Regions from separate parts of the Catellatospora chokoriensis genome, predicted to be linked through region 2. Evidence: riboswitches for the same ligand, from Rfam matches in the RefSeq annotation. Region 2 holds a riboswitch; the other holds the start of a gene.
The links. A riboswitch is a leader RNA that binds a small molecule or an ion and turns the genes downstream of it on or off. The one in region 2 is predicted to bind cobalamin.
Positions count from the first base shown of each region.

Region 1 (3,534 bases), on a different contig from region 2:
ATCACGTCGCCGAGCAGCCCGAGCCATTCATCCACGTCGGTGGCATCGAGGCCGATGCCGACCCCGAGTCCCTGACCACCCGCGAAATACACCTGGCTCGCACCGGCTTTGCGGGCGGCCACGAGATCTTCGGCGACCTCCTTCGGCGACCCGCCCAGGAACGGCCGGTTCGACCCCATGGGCGTGCGGGTGATCTGTACCGGGAACGGCTGCTGGTTGATCACGGTGAGGTCCTTCGGGTCGCGACCTGCCTCACGAGCAGCGGCATGGAAGGCGGATACGACGTCGCCCAATTCCTGCGCCGATGAGGCGATGGGGAGCAGCCCGTCGGCGATCCGGCCGGCGCGTTTGACGGCGGCCGGCGTCATCGCGGCCATGAGCACGGGAATGTTGGCCTGTACTGGTTTCGGGTTCACCTCCGACGGCGCGATCTGGTAGAACTCACCGTCGAACCGGACCGGGTCGGGGGCCCACGCCGCGCGCATCGCCGCGATGACCTCCTCGAGGCGGTCGCCCCGGCGGCTTCGCGACACGTTCGCCGTGTCGAACTCGTGGTGCTGCCAGCCCGCACCGACGCCCGCGAGCACCCGCCCGCCGCTGAGCCGGTCCAGGGTGGCGAATCGGCGAGCAAGCGTCACGGGCACGTGCAACGGCGCGATGATGATTCCGGTGCCCAGTTTGATTCGCTCGGTGACGGCCGCGACGTAGCTCAGGGTCTCCAGTGGCTCGTACACCGAGCGGTAGACCTCGGGCACCTGCTGTGGCTCACCACCCGACCACAGCGTGACGTCGTCGATCGGACGGAGCAGACGTTCATAGGTCCACAGGGCGGCATAGCCCAGCCGCTCGGCTTCCTTGGCGACCTTGACGATCGTCTCGGGCGAGGTCTGCGGGCCGGACGTGGGCAATGCGAGACCAAGTTCCATGTCGTTCTCCCCGAAGATGCGGCTGAAATCGGTGCGGCAGACAACACGGACGCCGATGTCCGCCCACCGACCGTTTTCGGTGCTTCTGCCCTGACTTGAAGGGAACAGTTGGTTCGACAGGCCCATTCCCACGATGTGGCACAAGCCGCACGGCAAGGCGAGGCCAATGGGATACCGAGACATGAGCTGGGCGGAAAGACCTCGCTGCGCAAGGCGACGAATTCATCCCGTCAATGCCGGGCATGGAGACCAGGCGGCCGTGATCGGCGACACCGGCTCGCCGCTGGGTCGTCACGGTATCCGGCCGTTATGCTCTCGGCGGCGCTGGTTCACCCACAGGTCCTGGTCCGGTGGGTGTCGTAAGAGGGAACCCGGTGAGAGTCCGGGACTGCCCCGCAGCGGTGAGCGGGAACGACCGCCGTCAACAAGCACTGGGCCGCAGGGCCTGGGAAGCGACGGCCAGTAGGTGATCGGACGGTGTCCGGTCCTGCCCGCGAGTCCGAAGACCTGCCCGTGCCGCGCACACGCCGTGTGCGCCGCCGCCGGCCTCGCGGGTGGGCCTGGGCAGGGAGAGGTGTGTCGTGCTGCCCTGCGCCGGGACGCTGCGCGTGGTGCGGCGGTGTGGTTCTCGAGGGAGGGACACACCGGTGACCGCCACCGCACTGCGCCCGGCACTGGCCGGGCGACCCCCGGCAGCTTCCGAGCTGACCTTGTCGCAGATCATGGATCAGCACCACACCAATCTGATGGGCACCGTGCACGGCGGGCGCATCCTCAACCTCATCGACTCCGTGGCCGGGGTCGTCGCGGCCCGCCATTCCGACGGGCCGGCCGTCACCGCCGCGATCGACGAGACCGCGTTCCTGCAGGCCGTCCGCGTCGGCGACGTCGTCCATGTACGAGCCCGCATCACCTGGGCCGGGCGCTCGTCCATGGAGGTCGCGGTCACCGTCACCGCCGACCGGTGGGACCGGTCCGTGCCCGCCACCACCGTGGCCACCGCGCACCTGGTCATGGTCGCCGTCGACGACCTCGGCCAACCGCGGCCGATCCCACCGCTGCTGCCGCAGACCGACGACGACCGCCGCCAGTACGAGCAGGCCGAGATCCGACGCCGGCACCGCCTCGCGCTACGCCGGGCACTCACCACACACGGCGGGACGGCATGATGAGCCTCCTGCCGGTCGAGGTGCTGGTCGGCTACCTGGCCGCGATCACCCTGCTCATGCTCACCCCGGGCCCGGACATGATGTTCGTGCTCGCCAACGGCGCCCGCTACGGCACACGCGCCGGGATGCTCGCCGCCGCAGGTGTCGCAGCTGGAGAAGCGGTGCACATCAGCGCCGTCGTGGCCGGCCTGGCCGGGTTGGTCGCCGGATCGCCGCCGGTGTTCGAGGCGATCCGGTACGCCGGTGCCGCTTACCTGGTCGTGCTGGGCGTGCAGGCACTGCGCCGCCCCGCGACCGCCCCCACCGGCGTCGCGGCGGAGGGGTTCAGCGGCCGGGCGGCATTCGGGCGCGGCATGGTCACCAATCTGCTCAACCCGAAGATGATCCTGTTCAGCCTGGCGTTCCTGCCCCAGTTCGCCGATCCGTCGCGTGGACACGTCACTGCCCAGCTCATCACCCTGGGCGTGCTGTTCATCGCCGTGCAACTGGCCGTCGACGTCAGCCTCGGCGCCGCAGCCGGGCGGCTGGCACACCGGCTGCACGCGTGGCAGCGGCAGATTCAGCGCGGATGCGCGGCGGCGTTCATCGGGCTGGGCATCAAACTGGCGTTCTTCTAGACCGTGCAGAAGGTGCTGCGGTCGGGATCGGCTCGCCGCAGCACCGGGTCACAAGCGTCACCACCTCGCACATCTGCGCCTGCGTCTCGCCGTCTACGCTGCCGGGAGGTGACCACCAACTGATCTTCATTCGCATCACCGACAGCGTGATCACATCGCCGCCGTGTTCACAGCTGGGGGCTGTGTTCGAGTCGGCGTTCGAGGCATGGCTGCGTGCCCGCGATCTGCGTGCCTTCTGTGCCGAGCTGAGCTCGCTACCTGCCGAACAGCGCGATCTGTCGGCGTGGGTGGAGTGAGGCCTGGCCACAGCCGATGACATCGAGCCGACGGTGAGCGCGGCCACTCTGGCGAAGACCTCCTTCGACGTGCGGCCCGAGCACTTTGCACCGAGGCCATGCCAAACGCAGGCGCGGGAAGGTTTCTACGCCGAATAAGGCGAGTGCGGCGACGGAAGCCAGGAGTCGCCTGCACCGGGAATGTGGGGGCCTATCTCGGTATCGGCCGGGCCGTGCCGATGCCTGGACCCGGCGTACTCACGCGCAGAATTCTCAACTGCGCGGCGGGTCGACGACCTCGGCGATGAGGTTGGCGACACCGTCGAGGTGTTCGGGTGTGGTCAGGTGGCCCATTTTCGGGAGGACTCGCAGGTCGAGGTTCATGCTGCGCCGCACTGCTGGTGCCAGCCGTCGTGGCGGAAGGAAGCGGTCGTGCTCGCCTACGCCGACAACGCAGGGCCGCTGCGCGCGGTCGGTCAGCAGTTGTGCGGGCAGGGGTGGCGGGGCCAGCGTAGTGCGGCAATTGGCAGCCACGAGCGTCATCCAC
Region 1 is NZ_JAAOTI010000007.1:313,533-317,066, reverse strand. It holds gene HAV39_RS13565 (LLM class F420-dependent oxidoreductase) at 1-1,052, opposite strand, end outside; cobalamin riboswitch at 1,235-1,455, shown strand; gene HAV39_RS13560 (acyl-CoA thioesterase) at 1,574-2,095, shown strand; gene HAV39_RS13555 (LysE family translocator) at 2,092-2,712, shown strand; gene HAV39_RS13550 (hypothetical protein) at 2,664-3,008, shown strand; gene HAV39_RS13545 (alpha/beta fold hydrolase) at 3,261-3,534, opposite strand, start outside.
Region 1: another riboswitch for cobalamin. It lies ahead of HAV39_RS13560 (acyl-CoA thioesterase); the one in region 2 lies ahead of HAV39_RS19405 (VWA domain-containing protein).

Region 2 (3,534 bases):
CGATGTTGTCCGTGCTGCCGCCGGAGCGGTTGTGCAGGTTGTACACCGAGCCGTCCGGCGCGACCAGGTCCACGATCAGGTCACCCTTGTATGTGTGCACGATGTGCACCTCGACCTTGGACGTCGTCGAGCCGTTGCCCGTGCAGCCGGAGATCGTGATGTTGCTGTACACGCCGGTGGTGTTGTTGTCGGGGATGCTGACGTCGGTGCCGTTGGTGGCCGCCGCGCAGCTGCCGACCGGGTTGACCGTCCAGGTGAACGAGGCGGTGCCGGTGCCGCCGGCGCTGTCGTTGACGGTGACGGTGACGGTGTAGGTGCCCGCGGTGCTGGGCGTGCCGGTGATCTGGCCGGTCGACGAGTTGATCGACGTGCCGGCCGGCAGGCCGCTGGCCGACCAGCTGTACGGCGACGTGCCGCCGGACGCGGAGCTGTTCAGGGTGACCGCGTTGCCGACGGTGGTCGACTGGTTGCCCGGGCCGGTGACGGACACGCCGCCCGGTGCCCCGCCGAGGGAGACCGCCGCGTTGTAGATGTCGGTGGCGAAGTAGCGGACCTCGGTGTACACACCCGGGTTCTGCGGGCGGGCACAGCCGATGCCCCAGCTCACGATGCCGATCTGGATCCACTCGTTGCTGGCGTTGCGCTTGACCATCGGGCCGCCGGAGTCACCCTGGCAGGTGTCCACGCCGCCGGAGGTGTAGTTGCCGGCACAGATCTCCTCGTTGAAGATCAGGCCCGAGTAGCTGCCGCCCGCGCCCTGGCACTGGGTGTCGCTGATGAACGGCACCTGCGCCTTGAGCAGGTAACGCTGCTGGCCGCCGCCCTCGGTCGCGGCGCCCCAGCCCATCACCTGGAAGTTGCCGCTGTGCAGCGACGTGTCCGTGGCGATCTTCAGCAGCGGGGCGGCGGTGATCGGGCTGGACAGGCGGATCAGCGCCCAGTCCTTGCCGTTGCCGTTGTAGCCCGGCGCGCGGTAGACGTAGTTGGAGGTGCGGGTGGTCCGGGTCGGATCCTGCAGGTCGACCACGCCCCAGGTGGCGGTGATCGAGGTGTTGTTGCCGGTCGCGCCGACGCAGTGCGCCGCGGTGAGCACCAGGCTCGGGGTGTACATCGCACCGCCGCAGCCCATGGACAGGCGCACGATCCACGGGAACTCGCCCTGCGCGGCCGGGGTGCCGCCCACGACCTGCGGTGTGATCGGGCCGGGGTCGGCGGCCGGCGCGGCCTGCGCCGGGACCGCGGCCGAGCCCAGGGCGAGCATGGCACCGGCCAGCGCGATCGCGCCGGCACGCAGTGCCGTTCGTAGTGAATTCCGCACAGGATCCTCCCAAGGTCCACCCGGCGCCGAGCGCTTCTGGCGCCGGATCGCCGGAGAGTTTCCCTGGAAGCTAGCGGAAGACAACGATACATAGCAATATCGAAGTTGATTGTTACGTACTGATGTCGCGGCGAGCCGCGGCCGTGACACTCGCCTCCGGACGGGCGACCCGCTTTGACGCGGCGCACCGCGTCCGTCACGATGACCGGTGAGCGGCAGTGGAGGAACCCGGTGCGAATCCGGGGCGGTCCCGCCACTGTCACCGGGGAGCGACCCCTCCCGAACGGCGCCGTCGGCATGACGCGTGCCGTTTCGGCACCAGGCCACGGCCGTTGACACGGTTGGAAGGCCGAGGGGAAGCGTCGATCCGGGAGCCAGGACACTCCGGCCGCTCGCGACGCCGCACGGCGTCGTGACGTCACCGACGCCGGAGGGCGGCCCTCGGTGGTGCGCCGTTCCGGCGCGCCGCGGGGACGGGCCACCGGCGGAGTTCGCGGGCGAGGAAACCCGCGGAGAGGACTCGCGCATGGGCTCGTGCCTGGGCGGGACATGACCCCGCCGTACCCGTTCGCAGCCGTCGTCGGCCTGGCCGACCTGCGGCTCGCCCTGCTGCTCAACGCCGTCTCGCCCGCCATCGGCGGGGTGCTGGTGCGCGGCGAGAAGGGCACCGCCAAGTCCACCGTCGTACGCGCCCTGGCCCGGCTGCTGCCCAGCATGGACGTCGTCGCCGGGTGCCGGTTCGGCTGCGACCCGGCGTCGCCCTACGGCGCGTGCCCGGACGGGCCGCACAGCGCCGGTCAGGACGCCGGTCAGGGCGTCGTTGTCCGGCGCGCCAGGCTGGTCGAACTGCCCGTCGGGGCCACCGAGGACCGGCTCGTCGGCGCGCTCGACCTGGAGCGCGCGCTCACCGCGGGGCAGGCCGCGTACTCGCCGGGCCTGCTGGCCGCGGCGCACCGCGGCGTGCTCTACGTCGACGAGGTGAACCTGCTCCACGACCACCTGGTGGACCTGCTGCTCGACGCCGCCGCCATGGGCGAGGCGTACGTGGAGCGCGACGGCGTCTCGGTGCGCCACGCCGCCCGGTTCCTGCTGGTCGGCACCATGAACCCGGAGGAGGGCGAGCTGCGCCCGCAGCTGCTCGACCGGTTCGGGCTGGCGGTGCAGGTGCGCGCCCCGCGCGAGCCGCGCGAGCGGGTGGAGGTGGTGCGGCGGCGGCTGGCGTACGAGGCCGACCCGGCCGCGTTCGCCGCGCGCTGGGCCGACGCCGACGCCGAGCTGGCCGAGCGCATCGACATCGCCCGGCGGCGGCTGCCCGCGGTGGGGCTGCCCGACGCGGAGCTGACCCGGATCGCCCACGTGTGCGCCACGTTCGAGGTCGACGGGCTGCGTGCCGACCTGGTGGTGGCCCGCGCCGCGCTGGCCCTGGCCGCCTGGCACGGCCGGGACCGGGTCACCGCGCAGGACGTGCGCGACGCGGCCCGGCTGGCCCTGCCACACCGCCGCCGGCGCGACCCGTTCGACGCCCCCGACCTGGACGAGCAGGCGCTGGAGGACGCGCTGAACAGCGCGCCCCCGCCCGCGGACGCCGACGGAGCCCGTGACGGCGGCGACCCTGGCGGGCCCGACGACGCGGACGACCGCGACCGGCGCGGCGACGGCCCGGACGGTGGCCTCGGCAGCGGCTCGGACGGCGCGGCCGAGCGGGACGGTGACGGCGACCTGGACGGCGACGGCTCCGGCCCGGACGACGGGCCGGACGGGCCCGACGATGACGGGCCGGACGGCGGTCCGGGGCAGGGCGGGCCCGGTGGTGCGGTCCCCGATGAGGACGGCACGCCGCTGCGGCCGGTGCCGCACGGGGACACGCGGCAGCGGGACGGGGTCGACGAGGGGCGTTACGCGTCCGCGGGGCAGCAGCACGCCGAGGCGGCCGCGCCGCGGCGGGCGCGGCTGTTCGCGGTGAAGGGGACCGGGGAAGGGGCGGCGGGGCGGCGCTCGCCCGCGTACACCCGGATGGGCCGGACCGTCGGCGCGCGGGTGCCCGGCGGCACGCTGACCGCGCTGCACCTGGCGGCGACCGTGCGGGCCGCGGCCCGGCAGCAGCAGGCCCGCGGCCGGGCCCCCGGCGGCCCGCTGCGGCTGGCCGCGGCCGACCTGCGCGAGCCGGTGCGGCAGGGGCGCGAGTCCAACCTGGTGCTGTTCTGCGTGGACGCCTC
Region 2 is NZ_JAAOTI010000012.1:120,063-123,596, forward strand. It holds gene HAV39_RS19400 (trypsin-like serine protease) at 1-1,318, opposite strand, end outside; cobalamin riboswitch at 1,540-1,703, shown strand; gene HAV39_RS19405 (VWA domain-containing protein) at 1,868-3,534, shown strand, end outside.